DNA from 3 places in the Mesorhizobium sp. BHbdii genome. Region 1 is predicted to be linked to each of the others. Evidence: riboswitches for the same ligand, from Rfam matches in the RefSeq annotation. Region 1 holds a riboswitch; each other region holds the start of a gene.
What was found. A riboswitch is a leader RNA that binds a small molecule or an ion and turns the genes downstream of it on or off. The one in region 1 is predicted to bind cobalamin.

Region 1 (7,306 bases):
AGAACGATCTTCGTCATTTCAGTACTCCTGGATTTTTCGTGTTCCACCAACGCGGCGGGCAAATGCCGCCGCTGCTGTTGGGATCGACATTAGTTGTTGCCGAAGAGGTTACGGTCGCTGCCGTGGACGGGCTTCTCGTCAGCCTGAACCGGCTTCTGCGCCGAAGCCGAATTCTGAATCGAAGCCGTGTACGAGCTGTTGTCGACCGCAGCGGCCGGTTGGTTGGCGCCGTTCGATCCAAAATTGTCGCTGCCGGCAAAAGCGCTGCCGGAGACGGCCAGAATGGCGGCGGCGGCGGCAAGAATGATCTTCTTCATTTCTAGTACTCCTGAATTGTCATATCCCCTCAGCGCGGCGGCAGCGGTCTTTATGAAAAGACAACGCCGCTCTGCTGTTTGGGATCAGCTGTTAATTGTTGCCGAAAAGGTTGCGGTCGGCGCCCTGGACAACGGGCTTTTCAGCGTGAGCCGGCTTCTGAATGGAAGCCGTATACGAGCTGTTGTCGACCGCAGCGGCCGGCTGGTTGGCGCCGTTGGACCCATAATGGTCGCTGCCAGCAAAGGCGCTGCCGGTGATGGCCAGAACGGCGACGGCAGTAAGAGCAATCTTTTTCATTTTTGGTACTCCAGTATCTTAATTTTCCGTCCGTCTAGCGGCGTGTCTTGGGAGGAATTCGCGTCGTTCGGACAGCCCCGATGTGGGAAGGCCATTCGGCGGATTCCAATCACTAAGTTGTTCCGTGTGGACCAAGAATCTACACCTTGAAATTGTACCAGATGCTTCCAATAGTGTTATTTTGTGTTTTGTTTCAGAGGTTTATGCCAAGGCGCCATTCGACCATTTGACGAATTGCCGGACCTGCGTTCACAGCGTCATGCACGCATTGTCAACAGAAACGAACCGTTCGGTTCGATTTTAGAAGCGGCTTAAAAAGCCGGTGCTGAGTTGTTGTCGAATCATTAACCATTTAGGCGCCCTGCAATGGTTAAATCCGGCGTGCTTTCAGAACCGGCAGCGCTCGCAGCCGGGTGCAAATTCATCCCCCCTCAAATCCCGGCCCACAGGGTTTCGCCGCCGTGTCGCGCCGCATGGATACGATGTCGCTTTCATGCCGACAGTCAGCCAGCCGTCATGATTAGATCACGCCAACTCAGGTGCCGCTTGGTGACGACGAAGCGGAGAATTGGGAAGCCGGTCAGAACCCGGCGCTGCCCCCGCAACGGTGGTGGAGTTCAAGTCGCAACGGGAGACCACTGGGCCACAAGCCTGGGAAGGTGTCGCGATGAGTCCGCAAGGACACTCCAGAGCCCGGAAACCAGCCCGAGATTTCTAGACACGACTGATCGCGGTGGGCGGTCAAGAGGTGGATGATGCATGTCTGGCCTGTCGCCGGTCTGCGAGCGATCCTTCCTCCATCACCACCAGTTCAGTCTTTGGAGCGACGTGCGTCCATGTGGACGCACAAAACACGCTCCAAGACTTTTGAATTGCGCATCGTGCTTTCCGAAATCGATTCCGATTTCGGGCCGATGCGACGGCTATAAGGACAGGAAATGGAAGCGCGCAACGACATGCTGAGGCTCTTGCACGGCCGCAGGGCAGGCTATTCGCTCGAGCAGCCCTTCTATACCGATGCCGATTTCTTCAAGCTCGACATGGAGCTGATCTGGTATCGCGACTGGCTGTTCATCGGCCACGATTGCGAGTTGCCGAAGCCGGGCAGCTACATCACTGCCCAGATAGGCGACTATCCGGTTGTGCTGGTCCGCGACCAGCAAGGCAGGATCAATGCCTTCCACAATTCCTGCCGGCATCGCGGCAGCCGCGTCTGCAACGCCGACAAAGGCACGGCGGCGAAGCTCGTCTGCCCCTATCACCAGTGGACCTACGAGCTGGATGGCCGGCTTTTGTTCGCAAGGCAGATGGCGGACGGCTTCGACAAGAGCCAGTTCAGCCTGAAGCCGGTGGCTTGCGAAAGCGTTGGCGGCTACATCTTCATCTGCCTGGCCAAGGAGCCCGCCGATTTCGCGCCGATGCGCGCCATGATCGAGCCTTACCTCCTGCCGCACCGGCTGCGCGACGCAAAAATCGCCTTCGAATCGACCATCGTCGAGAAGGGCAACTGGAAGCTCGTCTGGGAAAACAACCGCGAGTGCTACCATTGCGCCGGCAACCATCCGGAACTGTGCAAGACATTCCCGGAAGCGCCGACCGTGACTGGCGTGCAGGGCGCCGATAGCGATCCGGAGATGCTTGCGCACTGGGCGAAATGCGAGGCGGCGGGCTTGCCGAGCAAGTTCCGCATCGATCCGGCCGGGCAGTATCGTGCCACCCGCGCGCCGCTCTTGCGCGATGCCGTCAGCTACACGATGACGGGAAGACGCGCGGTGAAGAAGAACCTTTCCGACAGCGTTTCGACCGAGCGCATCGGCTCGCTGCTGCTCTATCACTATCCGACGACCTGGAACCACATCCTCGGCGACCATGCCGTCACCTTCCGCGTGCTGCCGATCAGCGCCACGGAAACGGCCGTCACCACCAAATGGCTCGTCCACAAGGACGCGGTCGAAGGCGTCGATTACGATCTCGCCGAACTCACCCATGTCTGGACCGAGACCAACGATCAGGACCGCCGCATCGTCGAGGAAAACGCCTTCGGCATCCTGTCGCCGGCCTATGAGCCCGGCCCCTATTCTGAACTGCATGAGGGCGGCGTCATCCAGTTCGTCGAATGGTACGCCTCCTTCATCGGGCCGCGCCTTGCCGAGGACGGCCGGCCGGCGTTGCGCAGCGTCGCCTGAGAAAGGTCAAGGGTATGAATGCGATGACGGATCTCGGGCTCTACCGCCATCTCGACGAGATGGCGCCCTGGAACGACAGGCTTCAGGTGCTGGAAGTGATCGGCGTCAGCGACGAGGCGCCTGACGTGAAGACTTTCACCTTCCGCTCCGACAACCAGACCTGGTTCCGCTACAGACCGGGGCAGTTCGTGACACTGGAACTGCCGACCACTGACGGCCCGCTGATGCGGACCTATACGCTGTCGTCCTCGCCGTCGCGGCCGTTCTCGATCGCGGTGACGGTGAAAGCGCAGGCCGGCAGCCTCGGCACACGCTGGATGTTCGACAATCTCAAACCCGGCGTTCACGTGAAAGCCTATGGGCCGACCGGCGACTTTTCGCTGCACAGCCACCCCGCGGCCAAGTATCTGTTCATTTCGGCCGGCTCCGGCGTGACGCCGATGATGTCAATGCTGCGCTGGCTGAACGACTGCGCGCCATGGACAGATGTCGGCTTCGTCAACTGCGCACGAAAGCCCGAGGAGATCATCTTCCGCAAGGAGCTCGAACTGCTCGGCAGCCGCATGCCGGGCCTAACGCTTGGCTTCATGATCGAGGAGCGCTCCAGCCGCGAGGGCTGGTTCGGCCATATGGGCCGGATCGACGCGATACGGCTGCCGCTGCTGGCGCCCGATTTTCGCGAGCGCGAAATTTTCTGCTGTGGTCCCGACCCGTTCATGCGCGCCGTGCGGCAGATGCTTGAGGCGGTCGGATTCGACATGGCCAACTATCATCAGGAGAGCTTTGCGGCCCCAATAGTGGAGGAAATACTGGCCCCGTTCACATCACCGGCAAAGGGTGGGCCGGCAAAGGGTGGGCCGGCAGAGGGCGGGGTCGAGACACCTGCCGAGGCCGCAACGCCGATCCGCTTTTCGCTTTCGGATGTCGATGCCGACTGCGTTGCCGGCCAGACCGTGCTGCAGACGGCGCGCGCTTCGGGCGTACGCATCCCAGCGGCTTGCGAGTTCGGCCTGTGTGGAACCTGCAAGGTGAAAAAGGTCTCGGGCACAGTCGAGATGAGCCACAATGGCGGCATCCTCGATCACGAGATCGATGACGGCTTCATCCTTGCCTGCTGTTCGAAGCCACTGACGGCACTCGAAATCGACGCCTGACCGGCGAGGCGGCTAAAGCGCGTCGCGTTTGGCCGGCCTTATGCGACGCGCTTTACGTTGTCGTTTTCTATGCATGTCATTATCGCAAAAACCGCTGCACACTTTTGCGCGACATGCATTAAACCCCGTAGCGCTCGGTGCGGATGAGGCCTGCCGGAACGCCGGCATCGATCAGCGCCTGAGCGGCGGCCGACACGAAGGCATTCGAGCCGCAGACAAAGGCGAACCTTGGCGGCGCGGGCAGCCGCACCATCGATTGCTCTATCATCGCGGCATCGACCCGCCGCGAATAGTCCGCCGGGCGCCGGGCGGCCTCGCGGGTCAGCGTCAGCACCAGATCGAAGCCGTCGCGACGATCGTCGAGGCCGATCAGCTCGTCGCGAAAGATCACCTCGTCCCAGACCCGTGCGGAAAACACCAGTGCCACGGGCACCGCCGACCTGCGCGCCGCGCGATGGCGGATCATCGCCATCAGCGGAACCACGCCGGACCCGCCGCCGACCAGCAGAAGCGGACCGCCGTCGCCGTCGTACCAGACGAAGTGGCCGCCGAGCGGCCCGCGCAATTCGACCTCGTCGCCAACAGCCGCGATATCGTGGAAGAACGGCGAGACCTCGCCATCATCGAGCCTTTCGATCGCCAGTTCGATCATCTCGCCGGCTTCCGGCCCCGAGGCGATCGAGTAGGAGCGACGCGCCTGATAGCCATCCGGCGCCGTCAGCCTGACATCGACATGCTGCCCGGCACGATAGGCGAAGGGCCGCGACGGCTCGAGGAAAAAGCTGGTGACGCGCGGCGTGCGCTTTTCGATGCGTCGGATGGTGACGGTCTGCCAGGGCGACTGCGCCGCCGGCCCGTCGCTCATGGATCGCCCGTATAGCGCTGCTCGCGCCACGGGTCGCCATAGATGTGATAGCCGCGCAACTCCCAGAACCCGGGCTCGTCGCGCTCGGTGAACTGCAGCCCGTTCAGCCATTTGGCCGATTTCCAGAAATAGAGATGCGGAACCAGCAGCCGCGCCGGGCCGCCATGGTCCGGCGTGATCGGCTTGCCTTCGTAAAGCAGCGCCACCATCGCCTTGCCGGCGGTGAGATCCTTCGTCGGCACGTTGGTGGTGTAGCCGTCGAAGGACAGCGCCAGAGTGAAGGGGCTCAGTGGCTCAATGCCGGCATCCGCCAGAATATCGTCGACCAGCACGCCCTGCCACGCTGTGTCGAACTTGGTCCATGCGGTCACGCAATGGATGTCGCGGGTCATCTTGGTCAACGGCAGCGCGTTGAACTCTGTCCAACTCCACTTCTTGACCGGCCGCGGCCCGTGCTTGAGCGTGAACGACCACTCCTCGGTGCGCACGCGCGGCGTCGGCCCGGCCGACAGCACCGGGAACCCTTGCTCGAGATACTGCCCCGGCGGAATGCGCGCATCCGCATCCGTCGGGGGCTTTCGTCCTGAAGAGAAGCCGCGGGTGACCATCGAAACATCCGTGTGCATCAGGCCATCTGTCGGCCTTCACCAGTCTTCTCGAAGATGCTCTGGCGGGCAACCAGAATCTTGCCCGCGACCTCGCGGCAATGCGCCGCCTCAGCCATTAGCGAAGGGCACGGCGACGAACATCTGCGCGTCGCCGCGTTCGACGAGCAGGAGCACGGACTTTTTGCCAGCCTTTCCGGCCTGCGCGATCGCCTGGTCTGCCTGCCTGGCGTCCCGCACCGGCGCCTGATTGACGGCGACGATGATGTCGCCCGGCTGGATACCGGAAGCCGAGGCCGCCTTGTCGGGATTGACGCTCTCGACCAGCGCGCCGCGCTGGTTGGGCGCCAGGTTCATCGCCTGTCGGACATCCGGGGTGACGTCCATCAGACCGAGGCCGATCGCAGGAGCACGAAGGCCCGGCTGTGCGGACGGTGCCTCTGGTCCGCCGCCCACCGATGCCGTCTGCACATCGTCTCCGTTGCGCCCGACATCGACGGAAATTTCGACATTCTTCCCTTTGCGCCAGACATCGAGCCTTTCCGTGGCGCCAGGCGAGACGTCGGCAACGGCACGCGACAGGTCCTTGGGATCCTTTATCTGCTGACCGGCGAAGCTGGTGACGACGTCGCCGGTCTCGATCCCGGCTTTTGCTGCCGGCGAGCCGTCGGTGACCGCGGAAACCAGCGCACCGCTGGGTTGACCAAGGCCGACGGCGCTGGCCACATCAGGCGTCACCGGCTGGATCTGGACGCCGAGATAGCCGTATTGAATGGAGCCACCCTTCATCAGCTTGGCGACCACTTTTTGCGCCTGGTCCGACGGGATGGCGAAGCCGACGCCGACGCTGCCGCCATTCGGCGAAAAAATCGCCGTGTTGATGCCGACGACGTTGCCGCTCACATCCATCAGCGGACCGCCTGAATTGCCGTGGTTGATCGGTGCGTCGATCTGAATGAAATCGTCAAACGGCCCGCTGTGGAGATCGCGGCCGCGCGCCGAGACGATGCCGGATGTAACCGTGGTGCCGAGGCCGAACGGGTTGCCGAAAGCGAGCACCTGGTCGCCCGGCATGAGCTTGTCGGAGTCGCCCCATTTGACGGTCGGCAAAGTCTTGTCGGATTTGATCTTGAGGACGGCGAGGTCGTTCTTGGCGTCGCGACCAACCAGCTCCGCGGGAAGTTCGGTGCCGTCGTCGAGAGTGACCTTGATCGAGGTGGCGCCGTCGATGACGTGATTGTTGGTGACGATGGTGCCATCGGCGGCGACGATGAAGCCGGAACCCAGCGCCTCTGCGCGGGGCGCCTGCTGCGGCGGCGGTGTCCTGGGGCCGGGCAGTCCCTGGTCGCCGAAGAACTGGCGGAAATAGTCGTCGAAGGGTGAGTTGTCGCCGAACGGAGCAGCGTCGCTCATGGTCTCCGACTGTGCCTTCATGACAGTGGTGATCGTCACCACTGCCGGTTTGTCGGCCGCCACGATCGGGGCAAACGATCCATTCGGCACCGTCATCCCGGTGACGGGAGGGGTCACTGTTTCTGCCAGAGCGCCATTCAGTCTGGGGGCGAGGGGCACGATGAAAGGGCTGACAATCAGTGCGGCGCCCAGCAAGGCGGCGACGCGATGTCTGCGAAGAATGTGGATGGGTGACATGGCCGTTGTCCGGGCGAGAAATTGGTCGGGCACCGTGGCGTTCCGGTTGGGGAATCGCCCATTCGGCGTGTCGAGGGTCGTCTTGCCTGTCTCGCCTGGCAGGCAGCCGACCGGATCGACAGCCCCCGCATCTAGGGCGGCGATTGCGGTTACCAGATGATATTACGAAGATTTAATTTATCGGGTCGGTGTCGCCCGCTCGCCAGATGCATGGCTGGGGTCGAACCCTTG
Region 2 (7,306 bases), on a different contig from region 1:
ACCTGCTGACGGCGTTCCTGGCGGCCTCGGTAATCGGCCTGTTCGACCGCACGATCGAGCACATCGTGGCGCTGGCCGTGCTGATGCCGATCGTCGCGGGCATGGGCGGCAATGCCGGCTCGCAGACCATGACGGTCACGGTGCGGGCGCTGGCAACCAGGGACCTCGACATCTACAATGCCGGCCGCATCATCCGCCGCGAAATGGGGGTGGGCTTCATCAACGGCATCATCTTCGCCATCCTGATCGGCATCGTCGCGGCCGCCTGGTTCCGCGATCCCAATTTGGGCGGCATCATCGCAGCGGCGATGATCATCAACATGTTCGTCGCTGCACTTGCCGGCATCCTGATCCCGCTGCTGCTCGACCGGTTCAAGATCGACCCGGCCGTGGCCTCGGCGGTTTTCGTCACCACGGTCACCGACGTCGTCGGCTTCTTTGCCTTTCTCGGCCTCGCCACATGGTGGTTCGGCGTGCGCTGAGCGAACGTGCGGTTATGCCTTCAATTGACTTTTACGTAAATGCCATGCGAGATTTTGGAACTGCCTGTCGGCCGATTCTGACGCGCGTCTGGACGATAGCGAGGCCGCATGGTTGGAACTCGCAGCGCGGCTGGGCATTTGGAGTGACGATGCGGGAATATTATTCGATCACCGAACTGACCCGCGAATTCGATGTTTCGACGCGCACGCTGCGCTTCTACGAGGACGAGGGGCTGGTGCAGCCGGTACGTCGCGGCCGTACGCGGCTGTTTCGCCCGTCGGACCGGCACCTCATCCGCCAGATCATGCGCGGCAAGAGGCTCGGCTTTTCGATCAATGAAATCCGCGAAATCATCCAGATGTATAAGGAGCCGCCTGGGGAGGTCGGTCAGCTCAACCTGATGATCAAACGCATTGAGGAAAAGCGCGAGGATCTGCGCCAGAAGCGCCGGGACCTCGAAGAGACCTTGGCCGAACTCGACCAGGCCGAGGAATCCTGCGTCGAGCGATTGGTGGAGCTCGGTGTCAACACCTGACCGGCCCTTTCGATAATTCTACTCTGAAAAGACCTTGCGGCACGCCTCAAATCCAGCGTCGCACCTTTTTCGCGTAGTCCCGGTATTTCTTGCCGAATTTCGTCGTCAGCACTTTTTCCTCGCCCTCAATCGCCATTTTCTGCGTTGCGAAGGCGGCGATGATCGCCAGCGGCAGGAACCATACGATCCCCGAGACAAGGGCCACGCCGATCAGCAGCAGCGTGTTGGCCAGATATATCGGGTTGCGGCTGACAGCAAAGGGGCCTGATGTCACCAGATGGTCCGGCACGGCGTTTGGGTGGAGCGTCGTCTTTGCCCGGATCATGGTGCGGATCGCCGTGAACCAGAGTGCGACGACGCCGAACAATGCCACCCAGCCGGCCGCGAACAGGATGTCGCCGAGCAGGCCGCCGATCCATGGCAGCGGGTAGAGCAAGCCAAGCCCGATGCTGACGGCGATGGCCGCGACATAGATCAGCGGCGGCCACGGTATAAACCCCGGTTTAGGTTGTCCCGGTTTCTGTTGATGGTCGGTCATTGTGCTCCTCCCTCCATCAAAGTGCTGTCGGCTTTGGCAGTGCAGGCGCCGGCGAGCTCGTTAAGATGTGCCTTCCATTCCGCAGCCTGGTCGTTGCGGTAGAGCCGATCAAGCGTGGCCTCGCCCTCGAGTGTATCGAGCATGCACACACAATAGCTGGAGCAGAACTCCGTGTCGCGCGATTGCTCGCACGATGTCTGGCATTCTTTCAGGAAGGTGACCTGCCTGGTCTCGACCGGTGCCGGCACCACTTGCGAAAGCAGCCAGACCGAGCCGATCAGCACCGGCTGGTGGATCAGATAGAAGGCGAGGCTGTGCCGGCCGATAAAGACCAGCGGATTTGTCCAGCGGCCGGGCGTCAGGCCCGCCAGCCGCGTCAGCATGCCGGAAGCGAAGGCGAGTTTTGCCGCCGCGATGCCCACAAGCACGGCGCCGAACCATGGAAACAGCGGCACATAATCGTTCGAGCGAGGATTGGTTGCCGACAGGCCGACCCACCACAGGGCCGGATGGTCGAAGATCTCGGACCTGAGGTAGAGCGGCGCGGTGATGACGAAAGCCGCGACAACAAGCGTCAGCAGCGCCGGCAGCCGCAGAAACGCCAGGCCGAGCAGGCTGGCGAGCGCGATCTCATGCAGGATACCGAAGAAGATGAAACTGTCCGGCGTGGCAAGCCTTGTGGCAGCCGATATGGCGAGCGCCGCACCAGCGACCATGGCGAAGCGTTTCCAGAAACCGTTCCAGCAGATCTGTTTGCCATGGGCGAGGAACAGACTGACGCCGACCAGGAACAGGAAGGTCGAAGCGATGCAGCGCGCGTAGAATTTCCACCAGCCGAAGGCGGTCAGGCCGGGATCGGTGTAGCCGAAGAATTCGAGATCCCAGGTGAAATGGTAACTCGCCATGGCAAGCAAAGCGACGCCGCGGGCGACGTCGATGGCGATGATGCGCTTCGGCTTCGGTCGATCCTGAACGGATACGGTCAGCGTGTCGATGCTCATGGTCTCGCAATTCTGATTCAGCAGAGCAAGACGACTATCACGATTGCCCCGGACAAAAGAAGGCGGCCAACACACGGCCTCGGCTCCGGTTCGCGCCGGCGTCGCATCAAGGCGGGCATTAGAGCGACGTGCGTCCGCTTGGACGCACAAAGTACGCTCTAACACTTTTGAATCTACGCATCGTGCTTTCCGAAAATCGATTCCGATTTCGCGCCGATGCGGTAGGCCAGCGCCGGAAAGCCTTTGGCCGGTTCGCTTTTTGCCGTGAACGGGTCGGTTTCCTGTTACTGACCTAGGGATGGCCACGGCAGATTTGGCGCTCACGTCCTGCTTTGGGCGATTCTGCTTCGGGGACAGCAATGGCTACCCATGTGCGCCATCCAATCGCGCTTCCGGCCTTGCGACCGGCGGATGCGCGCACCTTCGCCTCGCTCTATGCGGTCGAATCCTTCGCGCGCGCCACCGTGTCGAGCGTCATCCCGATCCAGGCCTACGAAATCCTCCGCAACGAGCAGATCGTCTCGATCCTCTACACCGTCGTGGCGCTGCTCGGCCTGTCGGTGACGCTGTTCATGCCGATGCTCATCCGGCGCTTTGCCCGACGCTGGGTCTACACATCAGGTGCCTGCCTGCTTGCCGTCGGCTCGCTGTTCTTCGTCACGCACACGCTCACCGGGCAGCTGGTGGGCATGCTTTGCCGCGTGATGGGCGCCAGCGCGTTGTCCATCACGCTCAGCCTCTACATCATGGACCACATCCGCAAGACCGATTTCATGCAGGCCGAATCGCTGCGCATGGCGTGGTCGATGCTCGCCTGGACAAGCGGGCCGACACTCGGCATCTTCCTCTACACGCGTTTTGGCATCTATGCCGCGCATGGCGCGGTCGCCATCTTCGCCATGGCCCTGCTGGGGCTGTTCTGGACCTACCGGCTCGGCGACAATCAGTCGATCCGCCCTGGCAAGACGCGGCCGGCCAATCCGCTCGCCAATATCGGCCGCTTCGTCGCGCAGCCGCGTCTCAGGCTGGCCTGGCTGATCGCCTTCGGCCGCTCCTGCTTCTGGACGACATTTTTCGTCTACGGGCCTTTGTTCATGGTGATCACAGGCGAGGGCGAGCTCGCTGGCGGCCTGCTGGTCTCAGCGGGCAATGCGCTGTTGTTCACGGCCATCTTCTGGGGCAGAGTGGGACAGCGTTTCGGCGGCCGGCGAACCATGACATCAGCCTATTTCGCCCTGTCGGCCATGCTGCTGGCGGCGGGCGCCGTCGGCGAATTCGTGCCGTTTCTTACCGGCGCCTTGCTGCTGTGCGGCGCGCTCTTCGCCATCGCTCTCGACGCGTTGGGCTCGACCGCCTTCATGCGCTCGGTGCGGTTCTATGAAAGGGCTGAGATGGCGGCGGTCTATCGCACTTATCTCGACTTTTCCGAGCTGACACCGCCGTTGGTCTATTCGGTGGTGCTGGCGTTTTTCGGGCTGGGCTCGGTGTTCGCCACGCTCGGCCTGCTGGCGGCGGGCTGCGGTTTTGTCACCTGGCGGTATCTGCCGAAGTCGCTTTGATCGTCAGAATTTTGGTGAAAGCGTTGTATGCCGCTCGCGCACCCAGTTGTGGAAGCGATGCAATTTCATATTCCTCGGGCATCAGCATGCGGCCTTGTGGCGCATCGAGCGCAGTCTTTCTGGTTGATCTCGCAGATATCAGCGCTCTCCTCCAGCACCTGCCTGCCGAAAGCGACGATGTTGTCGATATCAGCCGTTGGATTGGCGAGCGCTTCGGACGAAAAAAGCCATTCGGCGGTCAGTTCGGTCTGCTCCGAGCCGAGCGGCACCAGCCGCACGGTCCTGACATAGTCGACATGGCCGACGATGAACATCGACGACAGGTTGGTGGCGTAGGTCTGCCCGGCGGAACGCTCGGCTGAAGTCAGGTCGGGAAAGACCGGGCCGTGGACGCGCCCGTCTCGCGACCATGTCTCGGCTCCGGCCCGCAGGCCACCGGAAACTCCGGCGCATCATTGTCGGCGTGACGGGCCCATTCGGGGTCGTCGTCCCGACCCATCAGGCCGCGGCCATAGATCGACACCAGCCGCGACAGGTCCTTGTCGACGCCTGGGCAATGCAGGCACTCGTTGAAATTCTCCCAGAAGATCTTCCAGTTGCAGTTCATGACCTTGCGCAGCATATGGCTTGACACCAGCGTCTCCAGCGGCCAGTTGGCGAGGTCGCCAGAGGCGGGATCGAAGGATGTCTCGGCCGAACCGTCGGCGTCTTCCCTGAGATTGACGAAGACGAAACCGCCCCATGCCGACAGCGCTACGCGGTAAAGTGGATGATCGGCCTTGTCGAAGCCTTCAGGCAGCGATCTCGACGGCACGCGCACGAGATCGCCGCGCAGCGAATAGGACCAGGCGTGGTAGGGGCAAGTGACGAGCCGCGGCCTTCAGCCGACCTTCGCTCCCCCGGCAAAGCTGCGAGCCGCGATGCCGACAGGTGTTGTGGAAGGCGCGCAGCTCGCCGGTCTCGTCGCGCAGCACGACGATCTCCTGAGTGCCGACACGGAACGTCCTGAACGCCAGCGGCTGGGCAAGGTCGGCCTCTCGGCAGACGAGCAGCCAGCTTCGATACCAGATGGCGTCGAGATCGCGCTGATAGGCCTCGATGTCCCAGTAGGCCGATGACGGCAGCGACGGTTCAAGTCGCGTCAAACCGTTATAGGGATCGTGCTCGCTCGGGCTGGGCTGCATGACCGGCTCCTGTGATACGCCAGCCGACACCCGGTCGCGAACATTGTCAATCGCGGCGCCGGGCTGGCTGGCCTGCCGAGAGGCGCATTCGCGCTGGTGGCTGGCGGAATTTGGTTTGCCGGACGCGACGATTCTGCCTATAGTCGCAGCTGTCGTCGGTTCCGTTTGGAGCCGCGCATGATCCCGGAGCCGGAATCGGTTCCGGAAAGGTCATGCGCAGAGTCTAAGTGTTAGAGCGTCCTTGTGCGTCCATTCGGACGCACGGCGCCCTAAAGGGAATGCGGTGAGGGCGAATTGTTGCCCAATGCCGTGGCTGCCCCCGCAACTGTGTGCGGTTAGTCCTCTCCATATGCCACTGAAGAGTTTCTTCGGGAAGGTGGGGAAGGGCGTTGATCCGCGAGCCAGGAGACCTGCCGGCGACAGGAAAACTGACTTCTATGCCCTCGGGTGGAGGGCGAAAGGACAAGACATGAATACCGCTTCCGTCTCGCTCGGCACTTCCGTCTCCTCGCAGTCGCGCTTTGTGCAGCTGGCGCTTGCTGCATTTCTCGGCATTTTCGTGATGGGCTTTGTCGGCTTCTCGCATATCGACGCGGTCCACAATGCCGCTCACGACTATCGCCATTCGATGGCGTTCCCCTGCCACTGACGAGGGGCTGACATCATGACATTGTTTCGCAACGTCGTGTTCATCGCGGCGATCGCAGGGCTTGTGGCAGGCGTCGTTCTCGCCTGCATGCAGGCCTATGCCACGGTGCCGCTCATTCTGAAAGCGGAAGTCTACGAACAGGCCGGCGGTGGTCACACGCATGACCATGCCGCGGCGCCGGCTGCGAACGCCGGGGATACGAATGCCATGACCAGCGCGGCGCCAGCGCCGGCCGAAGCTGCCGCCCCGGAAGAGGAGGGCTGGACGCCGGCCGACGGTTTCGAGCGCTTCGCCTTCAATATCGTTGCCAATGTGGTCACCGGCATCGGCTTTGCGCTGATCTTGGTCGCCGCTTCGGAGTTCGCCGGCGGCATCGGCAATTGGCGTCAGGGCCTGTTCTGGGGCTTTGCCGGCTTTGCCGTATTCACGCTGGCTCCGAACCTTGGCCTGCCGCCCGAATTGCCGGCGATGCCGGCGGCCGATCTCACCCAGCGCCAGATCTGGTGGACGGCGACCGTGATGGCGACCGCGGCGGGTCTCGGCCTGCTTGCCTTCCGCAAGTCCTTGCCACTGGCGCTGATTGCCGTAGCGTTGATCGTGGCGCCGCATATCGTCGGCGCGCCGCAGCCCGACAGTTTCGAATCGCCGATCCCAGAAGGCCTGCATCACCAGTTCGTGGTGGCGGTGACGCTGACCAATCTGGTGTTCTGGCTGGTGCTCGGCGGCATCGTCGGCGTGGTGCGTGGCCGCTTGACCGGCACCGCGACCGGCCTGCGCGACAGCTTTGCCTGATCGCGTTGCCGGGACGCTGACCCTGGTCATCGGCGGTGCACGCTCCGGCAAGAGCGCGCATGCCGAAAAATTGGCGACGGCCTGCCCGGCGCCGTGGGCCTATATCGCCACGGCGCAAGCCTATGACGACGAGATGCGCGAACGGATTGCGCTGCATCGGTCGCGGCGCGGCGAGGGCTGGACGACCATCGACGCGCCGCTCGATCTCGTCGGCGCGATCGAGGCGCTGCCTGACGGCCGGCCCGTCCTGATCGACTGCCTGACTTTGTGGCTGACCAACCATATGCTGGCCGAACATGACGTTGAGGCCGAATGCCGAGGGCTGGCGGATGTGCTGTCACGACCGCGCGGGCCGTGGTTCGTGGTTTCCAACGAGGTCGGCCAGGGCATCGTGCCGGACAATGCGTTGGCTCGCCGGTTTCGCGATGCCGCCGGCCGGCTCAACCAGCAAGTCGCGGCAGTGTCCGATACGGTGCTGCTGATGGTGGTGGGGCTGCCGCTCAAGGTGAAGTGACATGGCTGATACTATCGATCCCAAGGACGAGGAGCGCCATCGCGCCAAGAT
Region 3 (7,306 bases), on a different contig from region 1:
CCGAATCCGCTCCGCCAGCGGGCGCGGATCGGCGATCTCTTCGGGATCGAGCCCCGCAAGCGGCCCGGTCTCGACCGGCACGCCGGTGCGTACGGCGATACCCGTTGCATCGACCTCCACCGCCAGCAGCCGGGCGCTTGCCGGCGTCAGGCCGCGTATCTGCAGGCTACCACGTGCGGTCACTTCCATGATGCCGTTGCCATGCCGCAAGGCGGATTCACCGAGTCCGAGCAAGGACTTCGGCGAGAGTCCTCCGGCGACCGGATTGAGCCGCACCAGACGCCCGTCGCCGGTCTGCATCGGCGCGGACAAAGCGGGGCAGGCACCGCGACGTGAGAAGGCGTTCATGCGGCCACCCCCAGCGCCTGGGCCTCGGCGATCAGTGCGGCGAGATCGTCATCGATGGAATTGCGTAGCGGATGCCAGAGACCGCGCCGCCGCGCCGACAGAAACCGCTCGGCGATCACCTTCGCGGCGGAAGGGTTCTCGCGCAAGATGAAGGCGCGAACCACGGGATCGCCGAGATAGGCGTCGTGCACGACCTCGATCAGCGTGCCCGATATGGCATGGGTGGTCTCAGCGAAGCCGACCAGCCGGTCGACCGTCTCGGCGAATTCCGAAGCACCACGCGGCCCGTGCCGCATCTGGCCTGATATGAAGCGCGGGTTGACCGCGCGGGCGCGAACTACCCGAGATACGGCTTCTCCAACCGAACGCGGCTTCGGCTTTTGCGGATCCGTGGTGTCGAGGACGATCACGTCGGCATTCTTGCCGAGTGCCGCAAGCGCCGCCGAAAAACCGCCGATGAAGGCGACGTCGGCCGAGCCTTCCAAAATATCGCGGCCGGGATCATCTCCCGTATGGACGAGAAGGTTGGCCTCGGCGACACGATCCTCGAACGCGCCGGGCGCCGAGATACCTTCGCCGTCGGCGCCGCCATATGCATGCGAGGTGGCGTCGAGATACGCGCGACCGATCTCTTCGCGCGCGGCCCAGTCGCCGCTCGACAGCAAATCCTCGCCGCCGGCGCCGTAGGTGCCGGGCGAGGTGCCGAAAATGCGCGGGCTGATCTTCCCCTCGGCGCGGGTCTTGGCCGCGAGCGGGTTTTCCGAAGCGTCCTCGTCGCGGGCGGCCACGGCGCTGGCGGCAGCATCGATCAGCGCGATCTGGGTCGGGAACATATCACGAAACAGGCCTGATATGCGCCAGGTGACATCGACGCGCGGGCGGCCAAGCGTTGCCGGCGGCAGCACCTCGATGCCGGTGACGCGGCCGGTGGCAGAGTCCCATTGCGGCCGGCAGCCCATCAGCGCCAGGCCTTGCGCGATCTCCTCGCCGCCGGTGCGCAGCGAGGCCGAGCCCCAGAGGTCGATGACCAGCGAGCGCGGCCAGTCGCCATGCGATTGCATGTAGCTGCGCAAGACCTCGTCGGACGCCACCCTGCCGAGATCGAAGGATGTCGGCGTCGGCATGTTGCGTGGATCTGATGTGAACAGATTGCGGCCGGTCGGCAGCACATCGCGCCGGCCACGCGCCGGTGCCCCGGCCGGACCGGCAGCGACATGGCGGCCGTCGAGCACTGCGATGACTGCCGTCTTCTCGGCCGCCGCACTTTGCTCGCGCAGCGGATCGGTCTCACCCTCGGCTGAGCGGCCATAGATGTGAAGGCCGTCCTTGATGGCAAAATCCTTGAGGTCGCAGAGCCAGGCGTCGATGCGGCGCAGCGCCTCGTCGGGCGCGTCGGTTCCGGCGACGCCGGCTTCGGAGGCGAGGCCGCTCTTTTGTGCGGTTTCGACGATCAGTTTCGCCAGGCGATCGCGGCGGCGGCGGTCGAGCCCGTCGGCCTGGGCGTATTCGTCGACCAGCCGTTCAAGCTGGTGCTGGTTCTCATCGAGCCCGGCGCCGGTCAGCGGCGGCGGTAAATGGCCGAGGGTGACGGCGGCAATGCGCCGCTTGGCCTGTGCTGCCTCTCCCGGGTTGGAGACGATGAACGGATAGATGACGGGCAGGGGGCCAGTGACGATCTCAGGAAAACAGTTTTCGCTAAGCGCAACGGTCTTGCCGGGCAGCCATTCCAGCGTGCCGTGGGCGCCGACATGGACGAGAGCATGGACGCCGACCGATTTGCGCAGCCACAGACCGAAGGCGATCAGCGCATGCCGCGGCGGCAATGTCGGGTCGTGATAGTCGGCGCGGCGGTCGGCCGATCGCCCGCGATCGGGGGCGAGCGCCACGGTGATGTTGCCGAAAGTCGCGGCGCGGAAGGGGAAATTTGCGGTGGTGGGCGCTTGAACACCCCCCTCTGTCGTGCCGGACACGTCCGGCAGGACAGAGGGGGGTGCGTCGCACAAACCTGTCTCATCTGCCGCATTCCCCCACGCGGCCGTCACGGCAGCTATTGCCTCAGCCGGCAATTCCGTCGAAAGGTCGAGATAGTCCCCTAGTCCCAATCCACCTTCGCTGCGCTCCAGCATCTTCAGCAACGCGCGCGGCGTTTGCGGAATCCCTTCAACGGCGTAGCCCTGTTCGCTCAGGTCGTGCAGCATTGCCAGCACGCTGGACGGCACATCGAGGCCGACGGCGTAGCCGGTGCGGCCGGGTGCGCTCGGATAGTCGGGGATCAGGATGGCGAGCTTGCGTTCCGCGCGCGGCGTGCGCTGCAGGCGGATGAAGGCTTGGACACGGTTCGCCACCTGCGCGACGCGGTCCGGCTCCGGCCGGTTGGCGAAGGCGCGGAAGGCCAGTGCCGGGTCGGTTTCGCTCTCGCCTTTGAAGGAAATGGCGCCGGCCAGAATGCGGCCGTCGAGCTCCGGCAATACGACATGCATGGCGAGGTCGGCGGGCGCCAGCCCGCGCTGATTGTTTTGCCAGATGTCACGACGAGTCGTCGCGACGATGACCTGGAAGACCGGCACGCCGGCGCGGTCGAACAGGGTTTCGACGCCGGGCTCGGCGCCGGAAGCGAAAGCCGTCGCGGTGATGATCGCGGCAGGGTTCAGCGCTGCGAGCGCGGTCTCGACGAAGGCGAGCGATGCTGGGTCCTTGAGGCTGGAGACGAAGATGGGGACGGGGGCCATTCCGCGCGCGCTCAGCGCCTCAAAAAGAGCGTCGATGGGCGCGACATCGGCGGCGAGCAGCATCGAGCGATAGAACAGGATGGGAATGACAGGCGCGGCGTATCCCTTCCCCTCGAGGGGAGGGTGGCCCGCAGGGGCGGGTGGGGTCGTTGCGGCAGTGCGCGACGTTTCTTTCTGTCGAAGCGCTTCAGGGTGTCGGCGCACTTCAGAGAGGACCCCACCCCCGGCCTGCGGCCGGACCCTCCCCTCGAGGGGGAGGGGGACGACACCGCGTCCCGGCTCATAATAGCCCGCCTTCGGCACGCTGACCGGCTCCGCGACCGCCATGTCCGATCCCGCCAGCCGGGCCAGCCGATGCACCAGCGCTGTCATGTTGGCCGGGCCGCCCTCGCGAAAATAATTGAGCAGACCGTCGAGCTCTTCGCGGGGCAGCGTCGAGCATTCGATCAGCCGCAAATCCTCGTCGTGGCTCTCGCCGGGCAGCAGCGCCAGTTTTATGCCGCGTGCGCGGGCGGTCGAGGCAAGCTGGTCGCAGCCATAGCGCCACCAGTCATAGCCGCCGAGAATGCGAACCAAAATAACCCTGGCGTGGCGGGCGACGCTGTCGATCCAGAGGTCGACGGACATGGGATGGCGCAGATCACGCAAAGGCGCCAGCCGCATCGACGGCAGGCGATCCGCACCTGCCTTCCACGCCGCCGCCAGCCCGGCCAGATCGCTGTCGGTGAAGGACAGCGCCACGACATCCGCAGGCGTCTGCCTGAGATCAACGGGCTCGGCGAGATCGTCGAGCGAGGCGGATGTTGTGGTGAGGATGTGCATCGCGGCTCGTGCCTGGGGTCAGCCGGCGAGGATACGCTCGATGGCCGGGCGGTTCAGCCCTTTCAGACCGATGACGACGAGACGCGAACGGCGGTCGTCCTCAGTGGTCCAGGCGCGGTCGTAATAGTGATTGACGCGCGGACCGACAGCCTGCAGCAACAGCCGCATCGGCTTGCCGCCGACGTCGACGAAACCCTTGACGCGCAGCACGTTCTCTTCCTCCGCCGCCGTGGCGACACGCAAAGCCAGCTCATCGGGATTGGCGATCGACGGAATGTCGATGACGAAGGAATCGAAGTCGTCGTGCTCGTGGTCGAGTTCGTCGTCGTGGTGGGTCTTGCGGTTCTCGATGTCGTCCTCGACGGCAAGGCCGAGGCCGAGCAGCACAGACGGATCGACCTTACCTTGCGAGGTCGGCATGATCTTGACGGCGCGCGCGGTGTGCTCGCCGATGATGGCATTGGCGCGGGCCGAACCGGCGGCGTCCATCAAGTCGCTCTTCGACAATATGATCAGGTCGGCGCAAGCGAGTTGGTCCTCGAACACCTCCTCGACCGGGTCGTCGTGGTCGAGCGTCTCGTCCTGCGCGCGCTGCGCCTGCAGGGCGTCCATGTCGTTGGCGACGCGGCCTTCGGCCAGCGCCGGTCCGTCGACCACGGCGACGACGCCGTCCACGGTCACCCGGCTCTTCACCGACGGCCACTGGAAGGCCTGGACCAGCGGCTTGGGCAGAGCCAGCCCAGAGGTTTCGATCAGGATATGGTCGACCTTCGGCGTCAGCGACAGGATCTGGTCGAGCGCCGGGACAAAGTCGTCGGCGACGGTGCAGCAGATGCAACCATTGGCCAGCTCGACGATATTGTCCTCGGGGCAGGTGTCGATGCCGCATCCCTTGAGGATCTCGCCGTCGATGCCGATGTCGCCGAACTCGTTGACGATGATGGCCAGCCGCTTGCCCCCGGCGTTTTCGAGCAGATGGCGGATCAGCGTTGTCTTGCCGGCGCCGAGGAAGCCGGTGACGACGGTGCAGGGCACGCGGGAGACGGAAGCGGTCATGTCAGGTCCTTCAAAAGGTCGAGGGGAGGGATGCGGGCGACGAGGCCGCGCTTCAGACTATCGGGGCGGCCGCGCCATGGAATGAGACCGTCCGTCGAGGTGGCGAAGAGCTTTGCGCCAGTGACGAGATCGGCGCCGCTTGTCGTGGTCAGGTCGCCGAAGACGTAGCTCCAGCAGCCGTCGCGCAGGATCGCGGCGCTCAGCCGGCGCTTGCAGTTGCCGAGGCATTCGACGCTGCGGATACGGATATTTTCGCCGGAAGCGGCGCGGCGCGTGTCTTCGGCCAACAATTCGCCGGCGCGGGGATGGCCATCGGAGCCGGTCTCGTCACGGCAGGAGGCGCAGACGATCACCGTGACGCCGGCCAAGGGATCACTATCGGGCAATACGTCCGCTGTCTCAGCCGAAAAACTGCTGTCGCGTTCCAAATCAGGCTCCATGCCCGGAAAACCCGCCAGGCGATCGGATTCTTTTGTCCTAGACGGCAGGTCTCCTGGCTCGCGGGTCATCGCCTTGGTGCCGCCTTCCCGGGACCGTCCCAGTGGTTTTCGGCCTTGGCTCGTCGCTTACAGTTGCGGGGACAGCCGCGGATTTGAAATCGGAATTTCGCACCGCATTCCCTCTTGGCTCCTCCCTTTGCCGAGAGGAGACCGTCTGGATTGGATTTAGGCCTGTGCAGGCAGTCGTGTCAACGCACGTCTACGATGCGGCAATGTTGGCGAGAGCCGAACCCAGGTCGCCGGCCGGAGTCACTTCGATGCGTTCCAGCCCGAGCCAACCCTGCATCAGCTTCAACTCCTCGAAGAGTTCGGCGGCGGTTTTCGGCGGGGCGCCGGGCTCGGCATAGGCGGCATGGACGCGCAGCACGCCGGCGGGGCGGTCGGCCTTGAGATCGATGCGAGCCACGATCCTTTCGCCGAGCAGGAACGGCAGCACATAATAGCCGTACTGGCGCTTTTCGACGGGGGTGTAGATCTCGATGCGATAGCGGAAGTCGAACAGTCTTTCCGTGCGCGACCGCTCGAAGACGACCGGATCGAACGGAGCGAGCAGCGCGCGTGCCTCGATCTTGCGCGGAAAACGGGCGTCCTTGTAAAGATAGGCAGGCTTGTCCCAGCCTTCGACGCGTACGGGCAAAAGATCGCCGGCCTCGACCAGTTCCTCAATCCGGCCCTTGATGTCGGCTGGAGAGAGGCGGAAATAATCGCGCAGGTCGCCCGCCGTCGCGACCCCGTGGGCGCGGGCGGAAATGCGCAGCAATTCGCGGTGCGCATCCTCAGGGGAGGGCACTGGCAGGGCAAGTATCGCAGGCGGCAGCACTCGCTCCGGCAGATCGTAGCGCCGCTCGAAGCCACGACGCGACGCCGTGGTGATGCGGCCAGCCCAGAACAGCCATTCGAAAGCGTGCTTGGCATCGCTCCAGCCCCACCAGCCGCCCGAGCCTTTCTGGCCCTCCAGGGCGGAAGCGGCGATCGGGCCGCGTTGAACGACCTCGCGATAGATGTCTTCAATGTAGGCGGCGCGTTCGCGGCCCCACTTGGCCAGCCCGTTATACATTTCCTCGCCGCGCTCGGCCCGCTCCATGCGCCAGCGCATCAGTGGATAGGTCTCGACCGGCAGAAAGGAGGCCTCATGCGCCCAATATTCGAAGACTTTGCGCTTGCGCGTCACGGCGGCGTTGTCGAGCAGCGCAAGCGGGTAGGGGCCAAGCCGCGAATAGAGCGGCATATAGTGAGCACGCACCACCGCACTGACGGAATCGATCTGCAGCAGGCCGGTGCGGGCAAGGACGCGGGCCAGATGGCGGCGATCAGGCGTGCTGTTAGGGCGAGGATCGGCAAACCCCTGTGCGGCAAGCGCGATGCGCCGGGCCATGGCGAGCGAGATTTTTTCCTTCATGCAGACGGCACTCTGTTGGCATTCGACCCAAGGTTTGGACGATGATTCCGCGCCATGCTAGCAGGGTTTTGGCGGCATCTATGTCAGGAGAGGAAACTGGAGTAAAAGATGAAAGAAATCAAACAGGAGCGGATCGGACCAGTTTATCCGGATATGCCGTCCAGGCACCGTGTTTTGAACAAGGTTTGACTTGCTTCGCCGAAAGCGCTGCGCTAACCCTCGCCGCGTTGCAGCATAGAGCCTCCTAAAACGGTTCAGTGGTTAAACTGTCACGCTTCCGCAAGTGGGTCCGGTGCTGTAATCAGAGTGGATTGGCCGCCAACGGAAAGCTGCAGCATGAACGCATTGTTGAGTTCGTACCTGCCCATCGTCCTGTTCATCGGCGTGGCGCTGGTCGTCGGCCTGGCGCTGCTTGCCGCCCCCTTCCTGGTGGCCTTCCGCAACCCAGATCC

Region 2: linked by a shared signal. The riboswitch ahead of ACWTU8_RS06130 (CbtB domain-containing protein) and the one ahead of ACWTU8_RS13550 (aromatic ring-hydroxylating oxygenase subunit alpha) in region 1 are both predicted to bind cobalamin.
Region 3: linked by a shared signal. The riboswitch ahead of ACWTU8_RS05925 (DUF1636 family protein) and the one ahead of ACWTU8_RS13550 (aromatic ring-hydroxylating oxygenase subunit alpha) in region 1 are both predicted to bind cobalamin.

The regions. Positions count from the first base shown of each region.
Region 1 is NZ_JBSPKX010000002.1:181,343-188,648, forward strand. It holds gene ACWTU8_RS13535 (DUF680 domain-containing protein) at 1-17, opposite strand, end outside; gene ACWTU8_RS13540 (DUF680 domain-containing protein) at 90-317, opposite strand; gene ACWTU8_RS13545 (DUF680 domain-containing protein) at 409-615, opposite strand; cobalamin riboswitch at 1,136-1,338, shown strand; gene ACWTU8_RS13550 (aromatic ring-hydroxylating oxygenase subunit alpha) at 1,554-2,801, shown strand; gene ACWTU8_RS13555 (2Fe-2S iron-sulfur cluster-binding protein) at 2,825-3,955, shown strand; gene ACWTU8_RS13560 (FAD-binding oxidoreductase) at 4,074-4,820, opposite strand; gene ACWTU8_RS13565 (molybdopterin-dependent oxidoreductase) at 4,817-5,428, opposite strand; gene ACWTU8_RS13570 (DegQ family serine endoprotease) at 5,537-7,075, opposite strand; gene ACWTU8_RS13575 (hypothetical protein) at 7,253-7,306, opposite strand, start outside.
Region 2 is NZ_JBSPKX010000001.1:1,244,593-1,251,898, forward strand. It holds gene mgtE (magnesium transporter) at 1-482, shown strand, start outside; gene ACWTU8_RS06095 (MerR family transcriptional regulator) at 632-1,018, shown strand; gene ACWTU8_RS06100 (methyltransferase family protein) at 1,065-1,556, opposite strand; gene ACWTU8_RS06105 (heparan-alpha-glucosaminide N-acetyltransferase) at 1,553-2,557, opposite strand; gene ACWTU8_RS06110 (MFS transporter) at 2,917-4,116, shown strand; gene ACWTU8_RS06115 (SRPBCC family protein) at 4,182-4,547, opposite strand; gene ACWTU8_RS06120 (SRPBCC family protein) at 4,481-4,930, opposite strand; gene ACWTU8_RS06125 (Rieske 2Fe-2S domain-containing protein) at 4,908-5,300, opposite strand; cobalamin riboswitch at 5,531-5,732, shown strand; gene ACWTU8_RS06130 (CbtB domain-containing protein) at 5,770-5,949, shown strand; gene ACWTU8_RS06135 (CbtA family protein) at 5,965-6,741, shown strand; gene cobU (bifunctional adenosylcobinamide kinase/adenosylcobinamide-phosphate guanylyltransferase) at 6,734-7,255, shown strand; gene cobO (cob(I)yrinic acid a,c-diamide adenosyltransferase) at 7,257-7,306, shown strand, end outside.
Region 3 is NZ_JBSPKX010000001.1:1,204,537-1,211,842, forward strand. It holds gene cobG (precorrin-3B synthase) at 1-348, opposite strand, end outside; gene cobN (cobaltochelatase subunit CobN) at 345-3,899, opposite strand; gene cobW (cobalamin biosynthesis protein CobW) at 3,918-4,955, opposite strand; gene ACWTU8_RS05925 (DUF1636 family protein) at 4,952-5,383, opposite strand; cobalamin riboswitch at 5,422-5,625, opposite strand; gene ACWTU8_RS05930 (winged helix-turn-helix domain-containing protein) at 5,655-6,854, opposite strand; gene ACWTU8_RS05935 (NADH-quinone oxidoreductase subunit A) at 7,191-7,306, shown strand, end outside.